3 regions of the Blautia sp. DFI.6.71 genome follow, and region 1 is predicted to be linked to each of the others. Evidence: predicted binding sites of a transcription regulator. Region 1 holds the regulator's gene; each other region holds the start of a gene.

Region 1 (10,165 bases):
TGTATGTTCCTTGCAAACCTCCGTCAGATTTTCAATTTCAGGTGTTACTTTGGTTTTAAATCCCGCCATGTAATAAATCTCCTTTCTTCACAATTCTCTCGATAATGATTCCCTCCTCGTTTCTGTCATCGCAACAATTTGCAGATGCACATCTCTGTAAATATTATAGCATTTTTTTCTCTTTCGGTCTACATCTTATATATTCTGTTTCTGAACATAAAAAAACAGATTACCGCTTACTGTTCACTCCGTTCACAGTAACGTAGCCAAAATTCATTCCAGATTGCCTGCGGCAATGGAATTTTGGCTTGTATGTCCTGCGAAGCAGTTATTCGGTTATGAGCAAGTAGCGAAGCGGATTGCGAATATCCGCTTGACTTTCCATTTGCAGTTTCTTACGGATACATGACAATATAAGAACCGAAACGCACAGTGCGAATTTACGCAGCTTTTATAAATATACTGTATTTTTTAGAAATTGCTATAAATTGTATGGATGATTTTTAACATTTTCTCATACTTGGCGGCATTTCGCAAGTACAAATTTTGTTCAAAAAATTTTCATAAAAAAATTTTCATTTGGCTCTTTCCATTTGTAACACTTTAGTGTATAATAACGTCGATTTAAAAAATAATTATACGATGGACGAGGAGGAAATCATAATGTCTTATACTGAAGAAGTATACGAAAGAGTCGTAGCACAGAATCCAAATGAGCCTGAATTCCATCAGGCAGTAAAGGAAGTTTTAGACTCCCTTAAAGTCGTAATCGACAAAAATGAAGAGAAATACCGCAAGCTTTCCATTCTGGAACGTCTTGTTGAGCCTGAAAGAATCATCTCTTTCCGAGTTCCGTGGGTAGACGATAAAGGTGTTGTACAGGTAAACAAAGGTTATCGTGTACAGTTCAACAGTGCGATCGGACCATACAAAGGTGGTTTAAGATTCCATCCGTCAGTAAACCAGGGAATCCTTAAATTTTTAGGTTTCGAACAGATTTTCAAGAACTCCCTTACAGGTCTTCCGATCGGTGGCGGTAAAGGTGGTTCAAACTTTGATCCTAAAGGAAAATCTGACAGAGAAGTTATGGCATTCTGCCAGAGCTTTATGACAGAACTTTCCAAATATATCGGTGCTGACATGGACGTTCCTGCAGGTGATATCGGTGTAGGCGGACGTGAGATTGGTTATCTGTACGGACAGTACAAGAGAAACCGCGGATTATACGAGGGTGTTCTCACAGGTAAAGGTCTTTCCTACGGTGGATCTTTGATCCGTACACAGGCTACAGGATATGGTCTTGTATATATGCTGAACGAAATGGTTAAAGCTAAAAATGACACAATCTCCGGTAAAACTCTCATCGTAACAGGTTCCGGTAATGTTGCCATCTACGCAGTAGAGAAAGCAGCCGAACTTGGCGGTAAAGTTGTTGCTATGTGCGACTCCAATGGATATATCTATGATCCGGAAGGAATCAAACTTGACATCGTTAAAGATATCAAAGAAGTAAAACGTGGACGTATCAAAGAATACGCAGATCGCGTAGAAGGCGCTACTTATACAGAAGGAAAAGGTATCTGGAACATCAAATGTGATATCTATCTTCCATGCGCAACTCAGAATGAACTTGACCTTGATGCTGTTAAGATCCTTATTGCAAACGGATGCAAATATGTTGCAGAAGGTGCAAATATGCCTACTACCCGCGAGGCAACTGATTACCTTATGGCAAACGGTGTAACATTTATGCCTGGTAAAGCAGCTAATGCCGGTGGTGTTGCTACTTCCGCACTTGAAATGTGCCAGAACTCTGCAAGACTTTCCTGGACAGCAGAAGAAGTTGATACAAAACTTCATCAGATCATGGTTGATATCTTCCATAAAGTTGATGATGCTTCCAAGCGTTATGATATGGAAGGCAACTATGTTGCAGGCGCTAATATCGCAGGCTTCGAAAAAGTTGTAGATGCTATGATCGCTCAGGGTATTGTTTAATTTATTTTAGTTAATTACCCCCATAAAAATACACATAAAGAGCCGGCGGGATATTATTCTCGTCGGCTCTTTATATTTGCCCGTAAATCCTTTCACACAGAGCATTCATACATTACTGTTCACACAGAACTCTTATCTAATTCATAAACTTCTTCAGCTCGTCCATAAAAGTACTGACATCTTTAAATTCTCTGTATACAGACGCAAAACGTACATAAGCAACTGCATCCAGATCTTTCAAATGTTCCATAACTATCTCACCAATTCTGGTGCTGGAAATCTCTTTCTCTTCGGTATTAAAGATTTCTCCCTCTATGGCATCCATCATCTCTTCAATCTTATCTATGGATATTGGTCTTTTATAGCAGGCTCTCAGAATTCCCGACTGAATTTTACTGCGATTATACTGTTCTCTGTTCTGATCTTTTTTAATCACAGTAAGCGGAATACTTTCCACCTTTTCATATGTGGTAAATCTCCTTCCGCAGGCATCACACAAACGACGGCGACGGATAGAATTGGTATCTTCTACCGGTCTGGAATCAACTACTCTCGTATTATCCTGATTACAAAATGGACACTTCATACGACGTCCCCCTTTAATTCGTATTACTGTTTTCTGCTTATGTACTATATACTTGATTCGGTTAAACGGCTACAAATACGTTACTGTTCACTCCATTCTCAGTAACACAAATACAAACAGTTATATATAGTTTTATTATACTGTATTTCTATTTAAGGTGTCAATAAAAGGACTTGCATAAATTTTTGCAAAAATACATAAATTGTTATCAAACGCATATCAGATTCTGAAAGCATTGGCACGACAGTCTGATTTTAACCGGAAGGACTGTATCTGATTTATGAAAATCTGTGAATTAAAGCAAAAAGAAGTAATTAATATCTGTACCTGCCGCAGTCTCGGATGTCCCATTGATGCGGAATTTGACTGCAAAAGCAGTCAACTCACCGCTCTTATACTTCCAGGCCCCGGAAGATTCTGCTGCCTGTTCGGACGTGATAATGAATATATCATTCCCTGGGAATGTATCAGCCAGATCGGGGACGATATCATCCTTGTGAAAATAGACGAAGAAAAATGTTTCCATAAAGGCTGATATTTCACCGCAGAGAATTGTCAAGGACCTATATTTTTTATATTTTCCCGGTCAAAGTATAAATCCACTGCTATATGAGAATCATTCTTACTGAAGTATATGGCAACTATTCGGCAGCCACTGTCCTTTTTTTATTTCCTGAAATGATTTCGGAGGATCCTGGCTCATATCTGCGAATAGTCGGTTTACATCCAGAGATAATAAGGAGGATTCAATAAGATGGCACTGAACAAAGTTGAAATCTGCGGAGTCAATACGTCGAAACTTCCTGTTCTTACAGCAGAAGAAAAAGCGGAACTGTTCAGACGGATCAAAAGCGGCGATGAACAGGCACGTGAATTGTACATTAAAGGAAATCTACGTCTTGTTCTCAGCGTAATACGACGATTTCAGAACAGCAGCGAAAATGCCGATGACCTTTTTCAGATCGGATGTATTGGTCTGATCAAGGCCATTGACAACTTTGATACCACTTTACAGGTAAAATTTTCCACTTATGCAGTTCCAATGATCATAGGCGAAATCAGGCGATATCTCAGGGATAACAACAGTATCCGCGTCAGCCGTTCTCTTCGTGATATTGCATACAAAGCAATCTATACCCGCGAAAATTATATGAAGCAGCACCTGAAAGAACCTACAGTTACCGAAATTGCACAGGAAATTGGTATCGAAAAAGAAATGATCGTATATGCCCTTGATGCTATCCAAAATCCTGTGAGTCTCTTTGAACCGGTCTATACAGAAGGCGGTGATACTCTTTATGTCATGGATCAGATCAGTGACAAAAAAAACAAAGAAGAACGCTGGATTGAAAATCTTGCTCTCCGCGAAGCTATGCAGAGGCTGAACAGCCGCGAAAAGCATATCATAGAACTGCGCTTCTACGAAGGAAAGACGCAGATGGAAGTAGCTCAGGAAATCGGCATCTCCCAGGCACAGGTCAGCCGTCTCGAAAAAAATGCACTGAAATCCATGCGTAATTATCTGCGTCCATAAAATGATAATTCAAGATCCGCATTCAGAAAAGCAGCCTGGCCCAATACCTGCCAGACTGCCTTACATATCTTTTAAAGTATACCGTTTTCCGCCTCTTTCCAATGAGGTTCTGATCTGTCTGTGAAGCTTTAATGAAGCTTTAACACTTCAACAAATTCTGCCAGTTTTCTATATTAAATATCTGCTTCACATCCAGAGCCCCTGACATTGCAGGAAAGAACTTCTTCATATCAGTAAATACCAGAGCATAGTCGAACTTTGACATTCCGATCATCCTGCGAAGCTCACGCCTGTAAAAATCCAGAAGCATCTCCGGCACTTCTGTTTTCTTAGATTTCATAAACTTTTTATGACATACATATTCTTCGTCCGTAGCCGGGTAGGAACGCTTCCAGTATAAAACCCTGATTTCTTTTGGCAGACTATTCAATTTCTCAGAAGACTCCTCTTCTTTTGCACCATTCCCGATCAACGTCACATCAAAATGCTCATAATCCACTTTGTTCAGAAATTCATAGAATGCCTCTGTCTCCTGTGTATCACTGAAATCTCCGGCATATACCAGAAGTTTTACTTTATCTGTCTGATTCAGATATACCGGATTTACCGGTTCTTTTCCATCAAGCAGGACTTCTGCTATACGTTTGCATGCTTTTCCATCATCTCTCGGACATATCTGTTCTCTTGCTTTTTCATACTTCTCTTTACAGGAAACAGCCACTCCCGGAAGATCCTTCAGAAGTTCACCAAGCTTCTCAGGGGTAGACACTGCCGGTCCCGGAAGTTTGTCAAATTCGAAGTACAGACCTCTGTAATCTTCAAAATTCTCCGCATCCGGCACATAAAACAGAATCGGTTTTCCTGTCAGCATGAAATCATAAAAAATACTGGAATAATCAGAAATCAGTACATCTGTCACTGACAAAATCTCATTTGTATCCATTGTTGCAGGAATAAATTTTGTCTGCGCATCACCAGGTTCCATGGCATTCTCTTTCATATAGTGATATACGATCTGATGAAGCTTGACAAAAATCTGATATTCATTTGTATCTATACTGTTCTCCATTACATTGATCAGCTTATAGACATCCTGCAAATCTGTATCCGGACGGCTGTATTGTTCGCCTCTCCATGTCGGTGCATAAAGAATAATCTTTTTATCTTCCTTTACGTCCACTCCGCAATCCTTAAGTTCCTGTATCACTTCTGCTCTGTCACTGTCAAAAAGCTTATCATTACGCGGGAAGCCCTCTTCCAACACTGTGCCTTCATACAGATTCTGCATTTTATACGAATCTTTGTATGCTGTCTTTGTCATATAAGGTCCGGAGGAAACTATATAATCTGCACTGAGCAGATTTCTTGCTGTATTTCCCTGAGAAATATTTGCTCCCGGAATATCAAATCCCATATTCTTCAGAGGAGTTCCATGCCAGGTATCGATCAGTACCTGACCTTCTCTTTTAAGGAAATAGCTTGGAAAGCTTACATTATTTACCAGATATTTCACTGTCGCAAGTTCTTTACAGTATTCCTTTGATTTATATTTTACAAATCGCACGTTCGGATATTTTTCGTATTTTTCAATTTGTTTTCTGTTATCCTCGAAGTCCTCAAGCACCCAGATATGGGTATAATCCTGATACTCTTCTTTTTCAAGAAGATACAAAAACAGAGCATAAGGATTACAGATCATACCACGTCCGCCAAAAGCTTCATAAAGAATTGTATTATCTCTTATCTGGTATTCCTTTACAAACTCGGCATAGCTGGTTCTAAGCGGATATTTCTCCCTGCACTCCAGAATCTGTTCCTCATTTTTCATATAAAAGGTCTTGATTCCCATTACACGATTAAAAAGACGATTCCACTCTTTAACTGCCTTCTCAATGGCAAAGTCCTCAGATTTCCAGATTGCATTTCTGGACATCTCTCTGCGGAGTTCTTCATCATGTGCCAGCTTCAGCATCGCATCTGTAAATTTCTTTGTATCAAAAGCTTCCGGCAGGTATCCTGTTTTTCCATCATCGATGATCAGATCCATCGCTCCTGTATGGAATGCGATGACAGGAAGACCAAATTCAAAGGCTTCCATGATAACCATCGGCCATCCTTCCCACCTGGACGGAAGAAGGAAAACAGAAGAATTCAGATAATACTTCTCCGGCTCATTTGTATAACCGACAAAATTAACTCTGTCCTCAATACCACGTCTCTTTGCATCCGCCACAATCTGATTCCAGAGATCACCGGCTCCGATAATATCCAGCTGCCATTCATCATCCTGCTTACAGAACTCTTCAAAAGATTCCATCATCAGATCAAGACCCTTGGCATATACAAATCGTGTAGCCATAAGGAAACGCTTGGATTTTGGGTCGCATTTTCTCTCACTCACGAAGCTTCGGGGATTAATTTTAACTTCTGTATCAATATCCAGAAATTTTTTGTAATCGCGCTTATCATAGTCACTGAGAACAATGTATCTGTCCAGCTTCGGCAGATATTCCTGGAGCAGACATTCCTGTTTCCAGAATACGACATTAGGAACATCAAGATATCCGGCATAACAGTTATGCTGCCATCCGATTGTCTTTGCATTCAGCTCCGGCGCCAGCATACCCAGACGAAGGCTTAAACTTGCAGTTGTGATAATAATATCATAATTCTGCTCATTTAAATATTTTACCCATTTTTCTCTGGTCTTTTTCGGGAAAATCGCATCTGCCAGAATATCATTATATTTTTCTTTATTAAAAATCCCATATTTGGCATTCAGTTTCTGAACAAGATAACGCCAGCAGAAAGCCGGTGTATGATGTCGATTGACAAACTCATTATTATCAATAAAGTCAACCTTGATATCCTCACTCATATGATACATATTCCGGTCTTCTTTAAATCTGTCCTGATATACCATGATCGTCACATCATGCTCTTTTACAAGTTCATTCGCAAGAAGTGTGACAACTCGCTTAGTTCCGCCAAGATCAAATATCTTGGTGCACCAAATACATATTTTCATTTATCTTTTTCTCCTGTTATGACTTTCTGATATCTGTATCCTATAGCAATTCCATAAAATAATGCAATCAAGACAGTTCAGCAGAGTGTGAAGGACAAGGAAGATATCTGCAGGCGTGCTGACGCACGGCAAAGATATCTGACGCAGGACTTCACGCTATGATGGACTGGATTGTTTGCAGTAATTTATGGAATTGCTATAATATCATTACATTGTAATGTTAAAATAATCCAACACACGCTGGCAGTAATTGTCACACACATTATGTGTTTTTGCTCTTACACTGGCACGCTGTTCTTTATAATTATCTTTTCCGTTTTTAATATCCAGGATGAAATTCTCAAAATCCTGCATATTATACATATGTTCGCCAGGCATATATTCCAGCGGATCATCAAACACCCATCCTCTGGATTCCGTATAAGCCTCATAATCATCCAGTGTGAATCCAAGCGGTCTGTCTAACAGCAGATAATCAATCGCAACAGAAGAATAGTCAGAAACCAGCGCATCCGAACAGTTGATAAACTCATAAAGCTGCAGTCCGTTATCCGCAAGATCTCCGTTCTCCAGATAAACAATATTGGTAAGGACATTCTCACCAAAATCATAAGGTACCTGAAGGTAATGCTTCTTGATAACAATAAGAATATGATTCTCCTTACAGAACTTATTCAGTTCCAGAAGCTTATCTGCATCATCAATGATAGGAATATTGAATTCATTATTTAAGGTTTCCTCGTTCAGACGCTCACTGGAAGCATGTCTGTAGGTTGGCATCCACAGGATCAGTTTCTCGCTGTCTGTTTCCTTCAGAAGTTTCTTTTTATATTCATCTGCACGTTCACTGCCCTTAAGCATCATATCATAACGGGGATATCCAAACGAGAGCAGTTTTTTGGAAGTACATCCAAAAAATTCCATTTTGGTCTTAATAAAAATGTCCCCCGGTACCAGGCAATAATCAAAGAAAACCTTACGCCCGTTCTTATTTGCCTTGTAACCACAGCCATGCCAGAGATCGATAAAGAGCTGATTTCTTCTCGACATACCAATCCAGTTAAAAGCCTGGGTGTAAAAAATATATTTTGATGTCAGTGCATATTTATATGCTTCTGCTCTTCGGATCGTGGAACCTTTCTTAAAGTTCTGCACAAATTTCACATTTTCAAACTGATATTCTTTATATTTAGACGGTTCATGGACCAGCCATACAATCTCATATTTTTTGTTGTATCCTTTCTCAATAAGATAGTCAAACAAAGCACGACCATTATCCGTAAAATCATCATTTGTTTCAAAGAGCATTCTATTCTCTACAAGTGCAGGGGGGAATTTCTTAAGGCGTCTGATCTTGCGATTATCATATAATCCATAGGTCACAGTTGCCCATGTCTCCTGCAACATGGCTTTTCTTCCCTTTTGAACTCTGACCTTGTTAATCTTGTTAATGGATTTTTTCAGTTTTTTTATTTTCTTTTTTATTCTTTTTTTCATATCTGGCTCCCTAGAATTCTTTTAATTTCTCACGAAGCATCGTTGAGGATGTATCTTTGGTATATGGCAGAAATACCAGCTTAGCGCCCAGCTCTTCCATTTCTTTTCCGGTCTTTTCCCAACGTGCATTGCCCTTCCAGTCATCTCCGATATAGATTTCATTAAAGTGGACTTTTTCCCATACCTGCTTTTTGTCCAGGGTTGTCGTCACGATCACCTCATCAACATATCTGATGGCCCGTACAATCTCTGCCCTTTCTTCCAGCGGAACGATCGGTCTTTTGTTTTTATATGACTCTACCAGATCATCCGCATTCACACCGACAATCAGATAATCGCAATGTTTTTTTGCATTTCTGATCAGGTTCAGATGTCCTATATGAAACATATCAAAGGTTCCCTGTGTATATCCTATTTTTTTCTCCATTACATTCTCCCTGTTTTATTGCATTAATAGATAACTGTTCTCTTCGCATTCATATAACAGCTACAATTGTAAATAATCTGCAAGCCTTTTGCAATAGTTTTCTGTTTTATTGTGCATCTGTTTCAGATTCTTTGCTCTCTCCTGCCGGTAACTGTCTGTTCCATCAGTCAGATGTTTCATAAATTTTCTGATATCACAGGCATTATAGATTTTCTCACCCGGCATATATTCCAGCGGATCTTTAAATACAAATCCCCTTTTTTCTTTATATATATTGTAATCCGCAAGCACATATCCAAGCGGTCTGTCCAACAGCAGATAATCTACTGCCACTGACGAGTAATCAGAGAGCAGACCGTCGCTGATCCCTATCAGTTCATAAAGTTTTATCTGTTTTTTCTCCAACAGGGCTTCCGCAACATAACGTATATTGGTAAACTCCTGTTCATTCTCATCCCATTCCGTCTGAAGCGGATGCTTCTTTATGATCAGAATAATCTCCTGCTCCCTTAGATAACTGTCCAGTTCTTTCAGCTCGTTCATATTCTGTATTGCCGGAAGCTGACAGGGAAGCTCAATTTCATTTTCCGCACACCCTCCCAGATCACTTTTTCTGAAAGTCGGCATCCACAGAACAGCTTTTTTCCCTTTCCATCCGAACAGACTGTCCAGAATTTCATCCTTACTCATTGACGGATGCAGCATCCAGTCATATCTGGGATATCCCATCATTAACAGCCTGTCCGGTTCGCAGTTCCATAGTCCGGATTTCGTTTTCACAAATACCGGTCCGGGAACAAGTGCATAGTCAAAATCAGGCTTTATATTCTGTTTTTTCTTTCCCTGCTCTGCATCTTTATAACCGCACCCATGCCACAGATTTACAACTGTCTGTCCTTTACACCGATACCTGTTCAGTCCTGCACTGTTATGAGAATAAAAGAAAAATCCGGCTGTAGCACCATAATAATATGCCAGCGGACTACTCCATCCATATTTATTTTCAGCAGTTACAAATTTTACATTTCCGGTATTCTGATTTCTGAATTTTCTTTTTTCAGAGACCAGCCAGATGATCTCATATTTTTTATTATA
Region 2 (10,165 bases), on a different contig from region 1:
ACTCCTGTGCTTTACCGTCATTCCAGTTCTGTACAGGTCTGTAATATCCTGTGATACGACTGTAAACCTCCGCCTTCTTACCACATTTCGGACAAGTGAAATGCTCTCCGCTGATGTAGCCATGTTCCTTACATACAGAATAGGTCGGCGAAATCGTATAATACGGCAGTTTATAATTCTCTGCGATCTTACGTACCAGTGCTGCTGCTGCTTTCCAGTCAGGAAGCTTCTCACCGATAAATGCATGGAATACAGTACCTGATGTATAAAGCGTCTGCAGATCATCCTGAATATCCAGTGCATCAAAAATATCTGTGGTATATTCAACCGGAAGATGAGAACTGTTTGTATAATAAGGAGTATCCCCTTCCTTGCCTGCAGTCTTAATATCCGGCCAGCGTTTTCTGTCATGTTTGGCCAGACGATAGGCAGTAGATTCAGCAGGAGTTGCCTCAAGATTAAACAGTTCTCCTTCGTACTTCTCCTGATAATCGGACAGACGTTCCCGCATATGAAGAAGAACTTCTTTTGTAAATCTCTGCGTACGCTCATCAGACATATCTTTTCCCAGCCAGCGGGCATTCAGACCAACCTCGTTCATTCCCACTAGTCCAATGGTAGAGAAATGATTGGAAAAGCTTCCAAGATATCTCTTTGTATAAGGATATAATCCCTCATCCAGCAGCTTACCAATTACTTCACGTTTAATATGCAGAGAACGTGCGGAAATATCCATTAAGCGATCCAGACGATTGTAAAACTCTTCCGGTGTCTTGGAAAGATATGCGATACGCGGCATATTTATAGTTACTACCCCCACAGAACCGGTACTCTCTCCTGATCCGAAGAAACCACCGCTCTTCTTGCGGAGTTCTCTCAGATCCAGACGCAGACGGCAGCACATACTGCGGATATCACTTGGTTTCATATCACTGTTAATATAGTTTGAGAAATACGGTGTTCCATATTTGGATGTCATCTCAAAAAGAAGGCGGTTATTCTCTGTATCAGACCAGTCAAACTCATTTGTTATGGAATAGGTCGGAATAGGATACTGGAACCCGCGTCCGTTGGCATCCCCCTCGATCATGGTCTCAATAAATGCCTTATTGATCATATCCATCTCTTTTTTGCAGTCTTTGTACTTGAAATCCATATTCTTTCCGCCTACGATAGCCGGAAGCTCTGCAAGATCATCCGGTACTGTCCAGTCCAGCGTAATGTTGGAGAAAGGTGCCTGTGTTCCCCATCTGCTTGGGGTATTGACTCCATAAATAAAAGACTCAATACATTTCTTCACTTCCGGATAGCTTAAATTATCTGCCTTGACAAAAGGTGCCAGATAAGTATCAAAGGATGAGAAAGCCTGCGCTCCGGCCCATTCATTCTGCATAATCCCAAGAAAGTTTACCATCTGATTGCAGAGAACACTCAGATGCTTTGCAGGTGAAGATGTGATCTTGCCTTCAATGCCGCCAAGTCCCTCCTGAATCAGCTGTTTCAGTGACCATCCTGCACAATATCCGGTCAGCATGGACAAGTCATGAATATGAATATCCGCATTTCTGTGTGCATCTGCGATTTCATTGTCATAAATCTCAGACAGCCAGTAATTTGCAGTAACTGCACCGGAGTTGCTTAAGATCAGACCTCCAACTGAATAAGTAACTGTGGAGTTCTCCTTTACACGCCAGTCCTCAACCTTCACATAACTGTTTACGATTTCTTTGTAATCCAGGATCGTTGACTTCATGTTGCGAACCTTTTCCCTCTGCTTGCGGTAAAGAATGTAGGCTTTTGCCACATCTGCATATCCGGCCTGGATCAGCACATTCTCCACACTGTCCTGAATTTCTTCTACTGTAATCTTATTATCTGTAATCTTTTTCTGAAAATCAGAAGTAACACGCAGCCCTAAGAGATCAATCATCTCTTCGCTATAATTTTTCTCTTTTGCATCAAAGGCTTTATGGATAGCCGCTGTGATCTTACCTATTTTAAACTCATCCACTTCGCCATCACGTTTTACTACCTGAAACATATCTAATGCCCCCATTTTCTCTTGTTAATCTGTTTCTCCTGCATATTCTTACCGGAGATATTTCTGTCGTTACTATCCACTTTGCTCTGAGTAACACTGTAGGTTCATTGTATCAGAGTATCACCGGTTCGTCAACACACAAAAATACCACATAATGTTCCTCATTTCCGTAAAAGGCACAATATATGGTATTTTCTTATTTTTCAAAATATTTTTTTATACAACTCTGGCGTAGATTTCTTTCGGCACCCTTGCCTTCACAGCAATCCCTTCCTCTGTGTATTCCTCTGAGATAAGCTGACCATATTCGCGGATCAGCTGGATTTTTCCTGCTTCCTGATAAGGGAAAAGGCGCTCCACATAAATCTGTTCTTCAGCAAGAATCTTCTCCAGAAGATCATTCAGATCTGCAAGACCCTCGCCTGTCTTTGCAGAGACCTTCAGCGTATAGTCCGATTTAAAATCTCGCAGTACGCATGCCCCCGGCGCATCCTGCTTATTAAAGAGTGTGATGATCTTCTTTCCCATCACTCCCAATTCTTTTAATGTCTCATATACCACATGCATCTGCATCTCTGCCTGCGGATTGGAAGAATCTACCACATGGATAATATAATCTGCATATTTGGCCTCTTCCAATGTGCTCTTGAATGCTTCGACCAGATGATGCGGAAGCTTATGGATAAATCCAACCGTATCTGTGAGAAGAATCTGCTGTCCGTCCTTCAAATTTAAAAGTCTGGTAGTTGGATCCAGTGTAGCAAACAGTTTATCCTCTGATAAAACCTCTGAGCCTGTCAGTGTGTTCAGCAGCGTAGATTTTCCCGCATTTGTATATCCTACGATCGCAGCAGTCTTCATATTGCCTCTGGCCCGGCTGGAACGGATCAGTTCCCTGTGTTTCTCCACCTGGGATAATTCCTGCTTCAAAGCAGAGATCCTTGTACGGATAAGACGACGGTCTGTCTCCAGCTTTTTCTCTCCCGGACCTCTGGTTCCGATTCCACCTCCCAGACGGGAAAGAGATTCCCTGAGACCGACCAGACGGGCAGATCTGTAGCGAAGCTGTGCAAGCTCTACCTGTATTTTACCCTCACTGGTTATAGCTCTCGCTGCAAAAATGTCCAGAATCAATAATGTCCTGTCCATCACCTTACAGTCCAGTTCCCGCTCCAGATTATTCAGCTGTGCAGGAGAAAGTTCGTCATCACAGATAATTCCGGTTGCATCCATAGCATATACCAGTGCACGTACTTCCTCTATCTTTCCTTTTCCAATATAAGTTCCGGGATGCACAGACTCACGATTCTGAATGATTCTTCCCACTGTAACAGCTCCTGCAGTTGATGCAAGCTCCTTCAGTTCATCCAGGGATTCTTCCACATTATCATGATCATCCGTCTGCACTCCCACAAGAACCACCCGTTCTTCAAGCTTTCCAAATTCTTCCATAAATTCTCCTCAGTCAGATGGATATTACACACGCGTTTTAAGAAATGCAAGTTCCTTCTTAACAGTTTTATCTTCCGGGTATAATTCCAGATATTCCTGTGCTTTCTGCAAAGCAGTCTGAAAATCCAGTTTCTTCTCATAGACTACGATCTCATTAAACAGCAGACTCTGCATATCCTCCGCTCCTGCCACATGGATTCCGCTTTCTATATCAGAAAGGGCACTGTCATAATCCCCATCCTCTATATCACACAGTGCAAGTCCGTTAAATCCTTTGGCTCCGTTTTCTGCCTGTGATACATACTGCTGAAACATTGCTTTTGCATTTGCGCTGTCTCCTTTATCCATATATACCATACCAAGCAGAACCAGTGCCTCCGTATTATCGCCGTCTATGGCCTGTTTCAGTTCACTTTCAGCATTTTCATAATCATCCATATAATAATAAACTCTGCCGCGGTCACAATGATCCTCTGCATTTTTTGCAGTTCCTGACAAAGCAGCTTCCAGATAACGGGTTCCGTCTGCTTCCATATCCCTGTTCAGATATGCCCCGTAGATCTGGATAGCTCTGTCATAAGTTGCATCTTCGCCGTAGGCCTGTTCAAAATTAGCAGAAGCTTCCTCATAGGAATCCATGGCCAATGCTGTTTCTCCCGTAAGGAAGTACAGATCCGCATCCATTTTATAGTTTTCTGCCAGAGTCTGGCAGTCTTCCAGCGCTGCCTCATAATCCTTTACTTTGAGATAAGCCACAGCTCTATACGACAGAATATCTTTCTTTAATGCTTTGCCAACTTTGTCACATTTAAGCGCATCATTGAAATATGTTATGGCTTCTTCATAGTTTCCAAGCTTGAGTTTCGCTACACCTGCACCTCTGTACGACTGTGCAGGCTTCACTCCTTCAGAAATTGCTGTCTCGTATTCTTCAAGTGCTGCCTCATAATTTCCCTGTTCCAGATCCTGTGCAGCCTGTTTATAATTCTTTGTATTTCCCACATTGCAGCCTGTCAGAAGTCCAAGGCTTAAGCAGACAGCAGTCAGAAATAATCTTTTTTTTCTGTTATACATGTAATTCCTTTGCCAGTAAATCAGTCAATGAGCAATCCTTCAGATTCCATTACCTTTACTACATGATCAACATTCTCAAGGCAGAGTTCATCTGTTCCGGCTTCTACCATAACACGAATCAATGGCTCTGTGCCACTCTCGCGTACCAGAATACGCCCATCACTTCCCAGTTTCTTTGCAACTTCCTCTACAGCAGCAACTACCTTCGGATTCTCTCTCGCAATCTTCTTGTCTGCCACCCGGACATTTCTGAGAAGCTGTGGATAAACCTTCATTTCCCTTGCCAGATCACACAGAGTTGCTTTCTTCTCTACACACGCTTCCATTACCATGAGAGAAGTAAGGATTCCATCACCAGTTGCAGCGTAACGGCTGAAAATAATATGTCCGGACTGCTCACCGCCAAGACTGTATCCATTCTCCATCATATTCTCTGCCACATATTTATCTCCTACTGCAGTCTGCTCATATTTCATACCCTCTCTCTCCAGAGATTTGTACAGACCGAGATTTGACATAACAGTGGTTACTACTGTATCATCTTTTAATCTGCCCTGCTCCTTGAGATATTTTCCACATACATACATAATCTTATCACCGTCGACCACATTTCCCTTATGGTCAACAGCAATACAGCGATCTGCATCACCATCATAAGCAAAACCGATATCCAATCCATTGTCCACAACATATTTCTGCAGGACTTCAATATGGGTAGAGCCACAGTTTGTATTGATATTTGTACCATCCGGCTGGTTATTGATCACATAAGTCTTTGCCTGAAGTGCCTCAAATACACTCTTTGCAATAGCTGAAGAACTTCCGTTTGCACAGTCAAGCCCTACTTTAATGCCTTTGAAATCCCTGCTTGGAATAGAGATCAGATGTCCGATATAACGATTTCTTCCTGAAGCAAAATCCACAGTGCGTCCAATATCTTCTTTAGTTGCCAGAGGAAGATCCTCGATCAGGCCATCCAGATATGCTTCAATCCTTGCTTCTACTTCCGCTTCAATCTTCTGTCCGTTTCCATTGAGAAGTTTGATACCATTATCATAGAATGGATTATGGCTTGCGGAGATCATAATACCACAGTCAAAATCCTCTGTACGTACTGCATAGGAAACACTTGGGGTCGTCGTTACATGAAGAAGATATACATCTGCACCGGACGCTGTCAGACCTGCAACAAGTGCATATTCAAACATATAACTGCTTCTTCTTGTATCTTTTCCAATAACAATCTTAGCTTTATGGTCTCTTCCATAATACCAGCCTACGTAGCGCCCCACCTTAAATGCATGATCTACTGTCAGTTTAACATTTGCTTCTCCACGAAATCCATCTGTTCCAAAATATTTTCCCATAATTGCTCTCCTTTACTTTTTACAATATCCTCTGTTTCTGCACTGCATACTGTATTTCCCGGATCACACCCAAAACTGCTTTTAATCAGATCAGACATGTCTCCTGCGAAAGCTACAGATATCTGCTTAACTTATTGATAAAGTCCCTGAGGATATATACCCGCTTCTGTAAGATTTTTAAATGCTCTCATTACTGTTTCTTTATCTTCCTGATAGGTTACACCAAACCATGTATCCTTTGTCTCCAGGACATCAACTTCAGCACTTTCATTTTTGATCAGATGGTCAACTAACTCCGGAAGCAGATATTCCTTTTTTGTATCTTCCGGTGCGAGTCCACTGAGAAATTCTGCAAATCCTTTCTCGAGAACCTCCATAAAGTCCGGCGTCAGTCCCCACATATTCATGGACACCAGATCCTTTACATCCAGTTCCTGCACACTTCCGTCCGCATTTCTTGACTCTGCACCTGTGGCAGTCTTAAATATATCATGCGTCTCTGTCACACCTGTAAGCCGTCCATTCTCAATATGGCAGATTCCTCTGGTAACGCTTCCATTATCGCTCAATGTATTTCCAAGCCTGAAACCGGCCATGCAGATGTGGAGTTTTCCGTCCTTTTGCCGTTCCTGCACAAGATAATCATGCACCTTCACATAAGCTTCTTTCCCATAATAATCATCTGCATTGATAACAATAAATGGCTCATCCAGAACCTTCTTTGCAGCAAGTACAGCCTGTCCGGTTCCCCAGGGTTTTGTGCGGTCAGCCGGTTTCGTAAATCCCTCCGGCAGATCATCAAGCTCCTGGAATACATATTCTACTTCCGTAATTTTCTCAATACGCTCGCCGATCACTCTGCGAAACTCTTCTTCCAGATCTTTACGGATAATAAACACTACTTTGTTAAATCCGGCTTCCAGCGCATCGTGGATGGAATAATCCATAATAATCTCTCCACATGTTCCCACCGGTGCAAGCTGCTTGATTCCTTTTCCAAAACGACTTCCGATTCCTGCCGCCATAATTACAAGTGCTGTTTTCTGCATAAATATTTTCCTCCTGACATTCTTCTCTCATATCAATACTTTTTCAGTCATCTTCTGTCACATACCCTCTCCGCAATATTCTATTCCGCATCCTGAAGATTACTTAATTTTGCTGCCTGATCTGCTGCGATCAGACTGTCAATGATCTCATCCAGATCCCCGTTCAGAACATTCTCCAGTCTGTGCAGTGTCAGTTTGATTCTGTGGTCTGTCACACGGCCCTGTGGAAAATTATAAGTTCTGATCTTCTCTGAACGGTCACCTGTTCCAATCTGGCTTCTTCTTGCCTCAGCCTCAGCATCATGCTGTTTGGCAAGCTCCATCTCATACAGACGGGAGCGAAGAACTTTCAGTGCTTTATCTTTATTCTTAAGCTGTGACTTCTCATCCTGGCAGGAAATTACGATTCCGGTAGGAATATGTGTCAGTCGCACAGCAGAGTCTGTTGTATTGACACACTGTCCGCCGTTTCCGGATGCACGGAACACATCGAATTTACAGTCATTCATATCCAGATGGAAATCGATTTCCTCTGCTTCCGGCATAATAGCAACTGTACAGGTAGAGGTATGGATACGTCCGCCGGATTCTGTTTCCGGAACTCGCTGTACACGATGTACACCACTTTCATATTTCAGTCTGGAATAAGCACCTGCACCTGTGATCATAAATGTTACTTCCTTAAATCCGCCAATTCCGTTCTCATTGAGACTCATCATTTCTGTTTTCCAGCGGCGGGATTCTGCATATTTCACATACATACGGTAAATCTCTGCTGCAAAAAGGGCAGCTTCATCCCCACCTGCACCTGCACGGATCTCCACAATAACGTTCTTGTTATCATTAGGATCTTTCGGAAGAAGAAGGATCTTAAGTTCATGCTCCAGTTCCTCTACATTCTTCTTTGCCTCAGACAGTTCTTCCTTCAGCATTTCCCGCATATCTTCATCTTTCTCTTCCTCAAGCATGGAAAGACTGTCCTGTATCGTTTCTTTGTTTTTCTTATACTCCCGGTAAGCATCTACTATCGGCTGCAGATCGCTCTGCTCTTTCATCAGCTTCTGAAAATGTTCCTGATTATCGGTAACTCCCGGCTCTCCAAGCTCATTAAGCACCTCTTCAAAACGAATGAGCAGATCGTCTAATTTATCAAACATATTTATCCTCCTGTAATTTCTTTCGCCCCAGAACCACCCGGTCCAACCCGGCCAGATCCTGCCTTATCTCAATATCTTCAAATTTATATTTCCGCAAAAGAGCTGCCACATCTTCTCCCTGGCTGCATCCGATTTCATACAAAAGCCAGCCACCCGGAACAAGATGATCCTGTGCCTGTTTCGTGATAGCTCTGTAAAAATAAAGTCCATCTTCCATACCATCCAGCGCCATACGCGGATCATGCAATTTTACTTCATCCATAAGATCTTCAATTTCCGCCGTAGGAATATATGGCGGATTTGATATAATCATATCATAAGCTCTGCTATAATTTCTATTACTATTTTCGCATTCTGTCATTTTTACAGTATCTTTTACAGCAGTCCTTTTCATATACTCTGTTCCGTACACAATGTTCTGCATTTCAGAAAACAGATTACTCTGTACGAATTCCGCATGCTCTGCCACTTCCAGTGTCCGTGCATTCCGCACAGCCACTTTCAGTGCCTCATCTGACAGATCCACGCCTGTTCCGTGTGCATCAGCTCTCTCCTTCAGAATACTGATAAGAATACAGCCGGATCCTGTACACATATCAAGAATATATGGATTTTTCACAGCTTTCATGCATTCAAGAGCGGACTCCACAAGTGTTTCCGTATCCTGTCTGGGTACCAGTACATTCTTATCCACATAAAATTCATGCCCCATAAAAAAAGCCTGATGCGTCAGATGCTGCAGCGGTATGTGTCCCGCACGTCTGCTGATCAGTTCCAGATATCTTTCAGCAACACTTTCTGTGACACTTTCTTCTCCGTATGCAAAATAATACGCCCGGCTTTTTCCTGTGACATATTCCAGGAGAAGCCAGGCATCCAGCCCGGCTTCCTTAATCCCCGCCTGTGCAAGGATCATCTGTCCTTTTTTTAATAATCCTGTCAGAGTTTCTCCGTTCATTGTTCTGCTTCAACTCCAAATTCTTCCTTCAGATATGCTTTCCAGTCAAAAACCGCCTCTACAGCCCTGATCGCAACCTCTGCCATATCTGCTGTCGGTTCCTTAGTTGTAAGTTTCTGCATTGCCAGACCCGGTTTACTGAAAAAGTCAGCAAGTTTGCTGTCTGATCTTCCAGCCCACTGAATAATCTCAAAAGATATTCCTGCTACAACCGGCACCATAAGAAGTCTTCCAAACAGTCTCACCCAGTAAAACGGAACCAATACAAAAATAAAATGCAGAAAAATGCTGACCAGCATAACCAAAAACAGAAAACTGGTTCCACATCTCTTATGCAGTCTGGAGCTTGCAAGAACATTATCCACCGTAAGCGGCAGTCCATGTTCCACACAGTTAATACACTTATGCTCTGCTCCATGATACATAAATGTTCTCTGAATATCCTTCATTCTGGAAATCAGAAGCATATATCCCATAAACAATGCAAGCTTTACAAATGCCTCAACTATTGTAACTGCAAATTCCGAAGCGCCAACCCTTCTGCAAAGACTTGCAAGGGCGTATGGCAGCAACATAAAGGCGGCAACTGATACCACGATCGAGACAGCAACTGTCACATATAACAGCCATTTGAACTGCTTATCTTCTTTTGCCTTTTTTGCAGCAAGCTCCTCTTCTGAAAGAGCAGCATTCTTCTGCTTATCCTCTTCGTCCTCCTCATCCCCTGCAATCTCTGCTGAATACATCAGACATTTTGTGCCGACCACCAGAGAATCCACGAAGCTTACCACACCTCGGATCAGTGGATATTTGAGAAATTTTGCATTTCCGAATACACATTTGTAATCTTCTACTTTTAATTCAATCTCATTGTCCGGTCTGCGGACAGCAATGGAATATTTATCCTTATGGCGCATCATAATGCCTTCCATTACAGCCTGACCGCCGATGTTCGATGATTTCATTATATTTCTCCCAAAGAAACAAGAAAGGCTGAGATTTCCCAACCTCAACCTTCTCAATTCTTACTATATTCTGATTATTTGTTCAGGCCGTATTTCTTATTA
Region 3 (10,165 bases), on a different contig from region 1:
CATATTTTCCGGGTGAAGTTATGTTTCCGGTAATGATCGGAACTCTGTTTCAGCAGGTGTTGGCAGCATTGTTCGGAAAGCTTCTGGCACAGAAAAAGGAAAAACAGGAATTTTGTTGAAGTCTGCTGAGACGTTATAAAGAATATAAAAAGAGCTGCCGCATTAGCAATTGAAAAATTGCAATGCGGCAGCTCTTTTTATGAATCTGAAGCCTTTATATATTTCTTCAGTTCTTTGTAGCAGTATTTGATGATCTCTTTACGGGTGATGATGCCGATAAAGTATCCCTGATCATCTACAACCGGAACATAATTCTGGTTGATTGCCTTGTCCAGCAGATCCTCCATGTCAGAATCTGCGTGAACTGCCTTATATGTTGCTCTTCGCGGGATTGCCATAATGGAAATGCTCTCTGCTTCTTTCAGTCCGGGAACATTTAAGGTTTTCATTCCCCAGAGAAGATCACCCTCGGAAATACTTCCTTTATATTTCCCGTCCAGACTCAGAAGCGGAATGCAGGAAAATTTTCTGTGTTCCATTTTCTCAAGAGTCTGACGAAGAGTCTCATTTTCAAATATATATGCTACATCACTTTTAGGTGTTAAAAAAAATAAAATATTCACTTTTGTATTCGCCCCGTTACATTTGTCTGATAAGGCACTCAGATATACATTGTGTATTTACACATCTGTGTGTCTGTGATTTCTTAGTATTCCAGGTTTACGGCTTTTTTACAGAAGCTGTACTCCCTTTGCTGCTGCTTCTTTCATTACTTCTTCCGGCCACAGGGAAGCATGTACTTCACCGATATGTGCTTTCCTGAGGAAGAACATACAGATACGGGACTGGCCGATGCCGCCACCGATAGTATATGGAAGTTCTTGGTTAAAGATTGCTTTCTGGAAAGGAAGCTCACGTCTGTCGTCACAGCCTGCGATGGTAAGCTGTCTGTCAAGCGCATCCTCGTCAACGCGGATACCCATGGAAGAAAGCTCCAGAGCAATGTCGAGAACAGGATAATAAACAAGGATATCGCCGTTTAATTCCCAGTCATCGTAGTCCGGTGCACGTCCGTCATGGCGTTCTCCGTTGGTTAAGGTTTTGCCGACCTGCATAAGGAATACGGCACCTTTTTCCTTGACAATCTTGTATTCACGTTCCTTTGGAGTGAGATCAGGATACATATCGACCAGTTCCTGGGTGCTGACAAATGCGATCTCTCTCGGAAGGATTTCTTCGATGTAATCGTACTGAACAGCCATATATTTTTCGGTCTTGCGGAGAACGCTGTAGATAGCACGTACTGTGGAAATAAGTGTGTCCATGTTGCGTTCTTCCTTACTGATGATTTTTTCCCAGTCCCACTGATCTACGTATACGGAGTGGATATTGTCCAGATCTTCGTCTCTTCTGATCGCGATCATGTCTGTGTAAAGTCCTTCACCATGAGCAAAGCCATATTTCTGTAATGCATATCTCTTCCATTTGGCAAGAGAGTGTACGATCTCAGCATTCTCCGGCTGGCCTTTGATATCAAAGCTTACCGGACGTTCCACGCCGTTTAAGTTATCGTTCAGACCAGATGACGGGTTTACGAAAACAGGAGCAGAAACACGAAGCAGGTTCAGTTTCTGTGATAGTGTCTGCTGAAAGAAATCTTTCACAGTTTTAATGGCAATCTGGGTATCATGGAGATTTAAAGCTGACTGATACCCGTCAGGAATTTTAATCTGTTCCATTATTGGATTCCTCCTACAATTTTGAAATCCTTTCAAAGGTATTTTTAAGAGGATTTCTATAGTCTTTTACTCAGCTATTATAACAGGAAAGTAGGCGTTTGACAATTTCAGCTTTGCAAGATCAGGGTAAAATGTTAAAATTATTTTATAAGAATCAATGAAAATAAACCGGAGCATAAAGAAAAAGTGGAATTGTATACAGGAGATGAGGTATCGGCAGTGGCTTCGGATGGTCAAGAAAATTTTCTGATAATGTATCAAATTCGGCAATATGACGAATAATTTTTTGCCCCTTTCTTTTTGACAGAGACTGTGCTATACTTGTTAAACGTACCACATATAGAGCGAATTGTGGTGAATGAAAGAAAAAAATACTATATATTGTATATGGGAGTGAAAGGTATGATATATGTTATAAAGAAAGATGGTACGAGAGAAGAGTTTAATTCACAGAAGATCGTAGCAGCAGTAAATAAGTCGGCAGCCAGAATTTTATACACATTTTCGGATAAAGAGAAGGAATTTATCTGCCAGTTTGCGGAAGAACATGCGGAGGCACTGGGAAAGAATGAGATAGAGATCCAGGAGATGCACAACATCGTAGAGGGAGCACTTGAGAGAGTGAACCCGGCAGTGGCTAAGAGCTACCGCGATTACAGAAATTACAAACTTGACTTTATCCATATGATGGATGATGTATATACCAAAAGTCAGGCAATCCGTTATATTGGTGATAAGAGTAATGCCAATACAGACAGTGCGCTTGTAGCTACAAAGCGAAGCCTGATCTTTAATGAACTGAACAAAGAGCTTTATCGTAAATTTTTTATGAATCGTAATGAACTTCAGGCATGTAAAGATGGTTATATTTATATTCATGACCAGTCTGCACGTCTGGATACCATGAACTGCTGTCTCTTTGATGTGGCATCTGTACTCAGCGGCGGATTTGAGATGGGAAATGTATGGTACAATGAGCCTAAGACACTGGATACTGCGTTTGATGTTATGGGTGATATTATCCTGAGCACTGCTGCACAGCAGTATGGCGGATTCACAGTACCGGAAGTAGACAAGATCCTTGCACCTTATGCACAGAAGAGTTACGATAAATATATCCAGGAATTTATGAAATACTCTGACGAGAGCTGGACAGGACGTGAAGAACGTGCGATCGAGTATGCGCTTGACAAAGTCCGCAGAGATTTTGACCAGGGATGGCAGGGGATTGAGTATAAGCTGAATACAGTCGGATCTTCCAGAGGGGATTATCCATTTGTAACTGTAACTCTTGGACTTGGAACAAAGCAGTTCGAGAAGATGGCAAGTATTTCTCTTCTTGAAGTGCATAAAGGCGGACAGGGTAAGGCAGGACGCAAGAAACCGGTACTCTTCCCGAAAATCGTATTCCTTTATGATGAAAATATCCATGGAAAAGGCAAGATCAGTGAGGATGTATTTGAGGCAGGGGTTGACTGTTCTGCCAAGACTATGTATCCGGACTGGCTGTCCATGTCAGGAAAAGGATATATTTCCAGTATGTACAAGCAGTATGGAAAGGTTATAAGTCCTATGGGATGTCGTGCGTTCTTAAGCCCCTGGTACGAGAGAGGCGGTATGTATCCGGCAGATGATAAGGATGTTCCTGTGTTTGTGGGAAGATTTAACATCGGTGCGGTAAGCCTTCATCTTCCAATGATCCTTGCCAAAGCCAGAGCAGAGAGCAGGGATTTCTACGAAGTGCTGGATTTCTATCTTGAGATGATCCGTAATCTGCATATCCGTACCTATGATTATCTGGGACAGATGCGTGCGTCAACCAATCCGCTGGCATATTGTGAGGGAGGATTTTACGGTGGACATCTGAAACCGAATGAAAAGATTGGCAAGATTCTGAAACCAATGACAGCATCCTTCGGAATCACTGCATTAAATGAACTTCAGGAACTTTACAATGGCAAATCCATTGTTGAAGACGGGCAGTTTGCACTGGATGTGCTGAAATATATCAACAGGAAAGTGAATGAATTTAAAGAGAAAGATGGTTATCTTTATGCAATTTACGGAACACCGGCAGAGAGTTTATGTGGACTTCAGGTGGAACAGTTCCGTAAGATGTATGGCATTGTGAAAGGGGTTTCTGACCGTCCTTATGTAAGCAACAGTTTCCACTGTCATGTGACTGAAGATGTAACTCCGATTGAAAAACAGGATCTGGAGGGACGTTTCTGGGAGCTGTGCAACGGCGGTAAGATTCAGTATGTACGTTATCCGATCGATTATAATCGTGAAGCAATACGCACTCTGATCCGCAGAGCCATGTCTTTGGGATATTATGAGGGAGTAAATCTTTCCCTTGCTTACTGTGATGACTGCGGACATGAGGAACTTGAAATGGACGTGTGTCCGGTCTGCGGTTCCAAGAATCTGACAAAGATTGACCGTATGAACGGATATCTTTCCTACAGCCGTGTGCATGGTGATACTCGTCTGAACGAAGCGAAGATGGCAGAGATTGCGGAACGTAAATCTATGTAATATCAGGTCAGGGGTAAACTTTTGAATCTGACATCATAATATGATAATTAAAAGACATATACCGGCAAGATGATATGTATTGCTCTGGTATATGTCTTTTTGTATTGTCAGATAAAATATAGCAATCCTCTTAAATGTATTATTTACGAGGATTGCTATAGAATCATTTAATGATAGTTCCGGTTTTTTCGAAATATCCATCCTTTGCATGTGCAATATCTGTGATGATCGTTCTTCTGTTATCTCCCTTTTCGATAAAAGAGATTCCGGCTTCGAATTTAGGAAGCATGGAGCCTGGGGCAAACTGATTGTCAGCCATATATTTCTTGGCATCATCTACAGAAATTGTATTAAGATATTCTTCATTGTCCTGACCGAGGTTCAGACTTACTTTCTCAACACTGGTAAGGATCAGAAGAGTATCTGCATTTAATTCCTGTGCGAGAAGTCCGCTGGAAAGGTCTTTCTCAATGATCGCACTTGCACCATGAAGATCGATTCCCTGTTCCATAACCGGGATTCCGCCACCGCCTGCTGCGATTACTACCTGGCCCGCATCTACAAGTGTGCGGATTGTTTCAAGCTCTACGATTTTCTGCGGTTTCGGAGCTGCCAGGATTCTTTTATAAGTGCCGTCAGCCAGTTTAGTGACAAAGTTTCCTTTGTTCTCTTCGGCTTCAGCCTCTTCTTCTGTAAGGACACGTCCGATGATCTTCTCCGGTTCAGCGAAAGCATCATCATATGGATCAATGACAACCTGTGTAAGGATAGTAGCTACCGGTTTATAAATACCGCGGGAAATAAGCTCTGCGCGGATTGCGGTCTGGAGGTCATATCCGATATAGCCCTGACTCATTGCCGAACATACGGACATAGGTGCAAATGTATAGTCAGGATGTGTTTTGCCAAATTCATTCATGGCTGTGTGGATCATTCCAACCTGTGGACCGTTACTGTGGGAAATGACTACACGATTTCCGGCTTCTACAAGATCTGCGACAGCTTTGGCTGCTTTTTTTGTAGCGATTTTCTGCTCCGGTAAGGTGGTTCCTAATGCTCTGTGGCCCAGTGCAACTACTGTAATTTTTTCGCTCATGGGAATTACCTCGATTCTTTCATGTTCTGTAAATATGATATCTGTGGGTTGATCTTATATATAAAGATTTTTGAAATTTTTTATCACTGATATCATAAATATTCAATCATATTGATATCCTACATTATAAAAGACTGCCAGTAGAATTGCAATAGAAAATAACCCAAAAAACACCTCGCAGGATATTACCAGTGAACATTAACAAAAAAACAAACAGCTCTCACATTTCTGTGAGAGCTGTTTTGTTTTTTTGAGGGGGGAGATAGAGAGTGGTTTTTCATCTATCCAAGATTTATTATATGGGAAAATTATGTTCAAAGTATGTCGAATTTCTGAAACAATCGGTAAATTTATAAAAGAATTATAAACAAATACGAAAAATAAAAAGTGGTATCTTGTTTTTATAGCATAGACATGCTAAAGTAGATTCATCGGCAACAGCCGTTATCAGTATTCTTATTTTCACGCACCGGTCCGGTGCAAAAATTTCCAATTATTTATTGATAGTCCGGGAGATGGTTTTGAATCCTGAGCAGAAACTCTGAAAATCTTATTTATTGTGCAAAACAGAGAGGAGAGATGCGTATGTCTGTGGATATGAACTTATAATCTCGAAAGATACTGTACCGATATCATTCTGACAGTGGAAGTACCTCAGATGACATAGAATAAAAATTCAGGAGAATGAGAGAATGAAAAAAAGAATATGGAATCAGTTAAAAAAAGCAGTCATGATAACGGCTGCTGTCGGGATTTTGGGAGCAGGAGCAGTATCAGCAGCAGAATTTGAAGCTGCAGAGTTATATGTTCCTGCTGTGGGTTTAAAGCAGAGTGCACAGTGGATCGATGAAGAGAAATTTCAGGCAGAACTGACACTGGAAGTGAGCGGTCTGAAAGAACTGTACAAAAGTCAACAGGAAAATACTGCTTCGGAGAACGGACAGTTGCAGATGGAAAATAGTACATGGGATGGAGAAGTGAGAGAAGCAGAAGCAGCAGAAAATACGACAGATGAAGTGGATTCTGAAAATACAGAGTGTGAATTAGAGAGTGCAGTAATAGATATAGAAGATATAGAAAGCGAAGAATACCGGAAGGCAGAAGAAAACGCAGAAGGATCTGACACAGAAACCGGACAGACACAACAGAGTGAGCAGGAGAACCAAAATGAGATCAGGGAAGATAAAACCAGATATTTTCTGACTGTATATATTTCAGAATATTTTCAGGTAAATGCAGAAGCGTTAAAGAATGATCTGCAGGCTGAATCCGTACAGATACAAAATAAGAAAGGTGAGACAACCCAGATTACAAAGCTGACCTGTGAGACTGCACTTTCAGATGCGGAAACAGATATCTTTACCATGAAAGTGCCGGTGTCTCTGCGTGAAGAATATCGTATTTCTTCTGTAAAAACAGATTATCCTCTGTGCCAGGATGCACCGCTTTGCAAAGATTGGGAGGGGACAGGTGCGTATTTCTGGATGAAATCAGGGGATGAAACCCGGACTGTTGCAGAAACTCCTTCAGCTCTGCTTTCCGTACAGGAGGCAAAAACAGGGATCACAGCCCGGTTACAGCAGGAGACGAAAGAGGTACGTGCAGGGCAGAACCTTACTTATATATTGTCTGTAGAGAATACAGGAGAATTACCTCTGGAAAATATAGAGATATCCAGTGTTTTTTCTCAGGATAATATAAAAGCCGAATGGAAACAGGAAGAGGGATTTACTGCAAATGGTATGCAGGGAATTATTTCAGGTCTTAAGGCAGGAGAAATCAGAAATCTTCAGATGACAGTACAGCTTACAGAAGAGCAGGCAGGAGAGCTTATTCATACAGTAACTGTAAAAGCGAAATATCCGGGAAAGGAAGAAAGTATTGGATGTCAGAAATCAGTCGAAACAGAAGTCATTGCATTAAAGGCGGCTTTTGAGGTGGAGAAAACTGCGGACAGAACACAGGCATATCCGGGAGATACGATCACATATCAGATCTGCATCAGGAATACGGGTGAGCGAACACTTCATTCGGTTCTCAGTACAGAAAGATTCCAAAATGCCGGTATTCAGGCAAACTTTGTCAGGAAAGAGGGCGTAACATTAAACAGCACAGGCACACAGGCTCTGATTCCGCAGATCGCACCGGGAGAGGCTTTTGCACTTTACGCCACAGTGACTGTTCCACAATATATGGCAAGTCAGGAATTGATCAATGAGGTAATCGTTACATCTGATGAGACTGGTACACAGGCAATGACATCTAAGGCAAACGTAGAATTAAAGGAAACTGATAATATTGTTACAGTTACGCCGCAACCGGCATCTCTGGCTTCCCAGAGTTATGGATATGACTCAAAGTCCGGAAGTGCTTATACTACTGCTTCCAAACCACGTACAGGAGATGAGACAGAAACGGCTTTGTATATTGTACTGGGGATTTTTGCAATCATGTCCGGAGTCAGTGCATTCTGTTACAGGAAGACAAAAAAACAGCAGAAGTAGAGAAACAACGTTGAAACGACAGGGGAGGTGTGCTATTCTTATATAGAATATACGCTTTAGTAAAACACCTCTGCCTGACTTTAAAGAAATTGCGTTACTGTTCACACATCACTATCCCGCGAGGTGTTTTGGCATGAATATGCCAAAATCCCGAGACATACAAGCCAAAATTCTATTGCCGCAGGCAATCTGGAATGAATTTTGGCTAAGTTACTGTGAACGGAGTGAACAGTAACGAAATGGCCGTAGAGGCTGTATAAAATTCAGGCAGGCAGGAAATGATATGGAGGATTAAAATGAAATTAATATCCTTACTGGAAAAGCTGGAATATACATGTCTTCAGGGCAGTACAGACCAGGAAGTAAAAAATGTGATTTATGATTCCCGGAAAGTAGAAGAGGGCTCTCTTTTTATCTGTATCCGCGGTGCAGTGGTGGATGGCCATAAATTTGTGCCGGATGTAGTTGCAAAAGGAGCAAAGGTTCTGATCGTGGAAGAAGCTGTGGAAGCACCGGAAGATGTGACAGTCATTCTTGTGAAAGATACACGATATGCAATGGCGTTTATTTCTGCCGCATATTTCGGATATCCCGCAGAGAAACTGAAAACAATCGGTATCACAGGAACAAAAGGAAAAACAACCACTACGTATATGGTAAAATCTATTCTGGAAAATGCCGGATATAAAGTGGGACTGATCGGAACCATTGAAGCGATCATCGGTGACAAAGTGATCCCTGCAAAGAACACAACACCGGAGTCTTATGTGATTCAGGAATATTTCCATGAGATGGCAGAAGCCGGCTGTGACTGTGTGGTTATGGAAGTTTCCTCCCAGGGACTGATGCTTCACAGAACTCAGGGATTTGTTTTCGATTTTGGTATTTTTACAAACATTGAGCCGGATCATATCGGACCAAATGAACATAAGGATTTTGATGATTATCTCAGATGCAAGTCCTTGCTTCTGAAACAGTGCAGGGTAGGAATTGTAAACAGAGATGATGAACATTTTGAGAAGATTATTGAAGGTCATACATGCAGCCTGGAAACTTATGGATTTTCACCGGAAGCAGACCTTCGTGCGGAAGATGCAAAGCTGGTCGGAGGTAAAGGATATCTGGGTATTTCCTACCATCTGAAAGGACTTCTGGATTTTCATGTGGAGATAGATATTCCCGGTAAATTCAGCATTTACAATTCACTGACAGCAATTGCGATCTGCCGTCATTTTAAGGTTTCGGAAGAGAACATTCTCAAAGCCTTAAAAGTAGCTAAGGTAAAAGGCCGTATTGAAATGGTAAAAGTATCCGATGATTTTACTCTGATGATCGATTACGCGCATAATGCCATGGCTCTGGAGAGTCTTCTGACCACTCTGAAAGAATATCATCCTCACAGACTGGTATGTCTGTTTGGATGCGGAGGCAACAGATCTAAGCTTCGCCGCTATGAGATGGGAGAGGTTTCCGGAAAGCTTGCAGACCTTACCATCATTACCTCTGATAATCCACGTGATGAAGAACCACAGGCGATCATCAATGATATTAAGATCGGTATGGCAAAAACCGATGGAAAATATGTAGAGATTCCGGACAGAAAAGAAGCCATCGCTTATGCAATCCATCATGGAGAGCCAGGGGATATTATAGTTCTGGCAGGTAAAGGACATGAGGATTATCAGGAAATTAAAGGAAAGAAATATCCTATGGATGAACGTGTCCTGATCGCAGATATTCTTGCTGGTAAATAGGTAGCGGGTCAAACAGGAATAAGTTCATGATATATGCTGATATAATAATTGATATTTCCAGTGATAAACTGGATCGGAGTTTTCAATATCGTGTACCGGAAAGGCTGGAGAAGAAAATAAAGGCAGGGATGGTGGCAGCCATCCCTTTTGGAAATGCCGGCCGGGTGCGTACAGGATATGTGATCGGATTGTCAGATGAACCTAAAATTGCTCCCGAAAAGATTAAAGAAATCAGTGAAATCTGCAGTGGAGAAGAGACTACGGAATCCAGACTGATCGCTTTGGCAGCCTGGATGAGAGAGAATTATGGTTCCACCATGATCCAGGCTCTCAGGACAGTACTTCCTATCCAGGAGAAAATCAAGGCAAAAGAGAAAAAATATATATGCCTGGATATTTCCGAAGAGGCGGGAGCGCAGTTGCTGAAAGAACTTGAACAAACAAGGTTTAAAGCCAGAACAAGACTTCTGAGGGAACTTCTGGAGAAAAAAAGACTGGATTATACACATGCGGCGAAAGAACTGGGGACAACTT

The links. The regulator NrdR, encoded in region 1, represses ribonucleotide reductase genes. The targets are predictions, from matches to a motif close to CACAANATNTTGTG.
Region 2: the regulator NrdR is predicted to act here: its motif matches at 2,219-2,232, upstream of LJE12_RS15105 (ribonucleoside triphosphate reductase).
Region 3: the regulator NrdR is predicted to act here: its motif matches at 2,112-2,125, upstream of nrdD (anaerobic ribonucleoside-triphosphate reductase).

The regions. Positions count from the first base shown of each region.
Region 1 covers NZ_JAJDMJ010000005.1:73,414-83,578, forward strand. Annotated here, with positions in the region: gene LJE12_RS04350 (citrate/2-methylcitrate synthase) at 1-69, opposite strand, end outside; gene gdhA (NADP-specific glutamate dehydrogenase) at 664-1,998, shown strand; gene nrdR (transcriptional regulator NrdR) at 2,135-2,584, opposite strand; gene LJE12_RS04365 (YlmC/YmxH family sporulation protein) at 2,865-3,119, shown strand; gene sigG (RNA polymerase sporulation sigma factor SigG) at 3,339-4,118, shown strand; gene LJE12_RS04375 (CDP-glycerol glycerophosphotransferase family protein) at 4,258-7,146, opposite strand; gene LJE12_RS04380 (CDP-glycerol glycerophosphotransferase family protein) at 7,354-8,643, opposite strand; gene LJE12_RS04385 (adenylyltransferase/cytidyltransferase family protein) at 8,654-9,070, opposite strand; gene LJE12_RS04390 (CDP-glycerol glycerophosphotransferase family protein) at 9,131-10,165, opposite strand, start outside.
Region 2 covers NZ_JAJDMJ010000044.1:5,546-15,710, forward strand. Annotated here, with positions in the region: gene LJE12_RS15105 (ribonucleoside triphosphate reductase) at 1-2,041, opposite strand, end outside; gene hflX (GTPase HflX) at 2,258-3,493, opposite strand; gene LJE12_RS15115 (tetratricopeptide repeat protein) at 3,518-4,567, opposite strand; gene glmM (phosphoglucosamine mutase) at 4,588-5,934, opposite strand; gene LJE12_RS15125 (nucleotidyltransferase family protein) at 6,066-6,983, opposite strand; gene prfA (peptide chain release factor 1) at 7,064-8,140, opposite strand; gene prmC (peptide chain release factor N(5)-glutamine methyltransferase) at 8,133-9,098, opposite strand; gene LJE12_RS15140 (DUF1385 domain-containing protein) at 9,095-10,063, opposite strand; gene rpmE (50S ribosomal protein L31) at 10,138-10,165, opposite strand, start outside.
Region 3 covers NZ_JAJDMJ010000029.1:28,578-38,742, reverse strand. Annotated here, with positions in the region: gene LJE12_RS12505 (bile acid:sodium symporter family protein) at 1-119, shown strand, start outside; gene LJE12_RS12500 (CBS domain-containing protein) at 198-623, opposite strand; gene asnA (aspartate--ammonia ligase) at 732-1,739, opposite strand; gene nrdD (anaerobic ribonucleoside-triphosphate reductase) at 2,142-4,277, shown strand; gene arcC (carbamate kinase) at 4,441-5,373, opposite strand; gene LJE12_RS12480 (DUF7507 domain-containing protein) at 6,066-7,877, shown strand; gene LJE12_RS12475 (UDP-N-acetylmuramoyl-L-alanyl-D-glutamate--2,6-diaminopimelate ligase) at 8,174-9,631, shown strand; gene priA (replication restart helicase PriA) at 9,658-10,165, shown strand, end outside.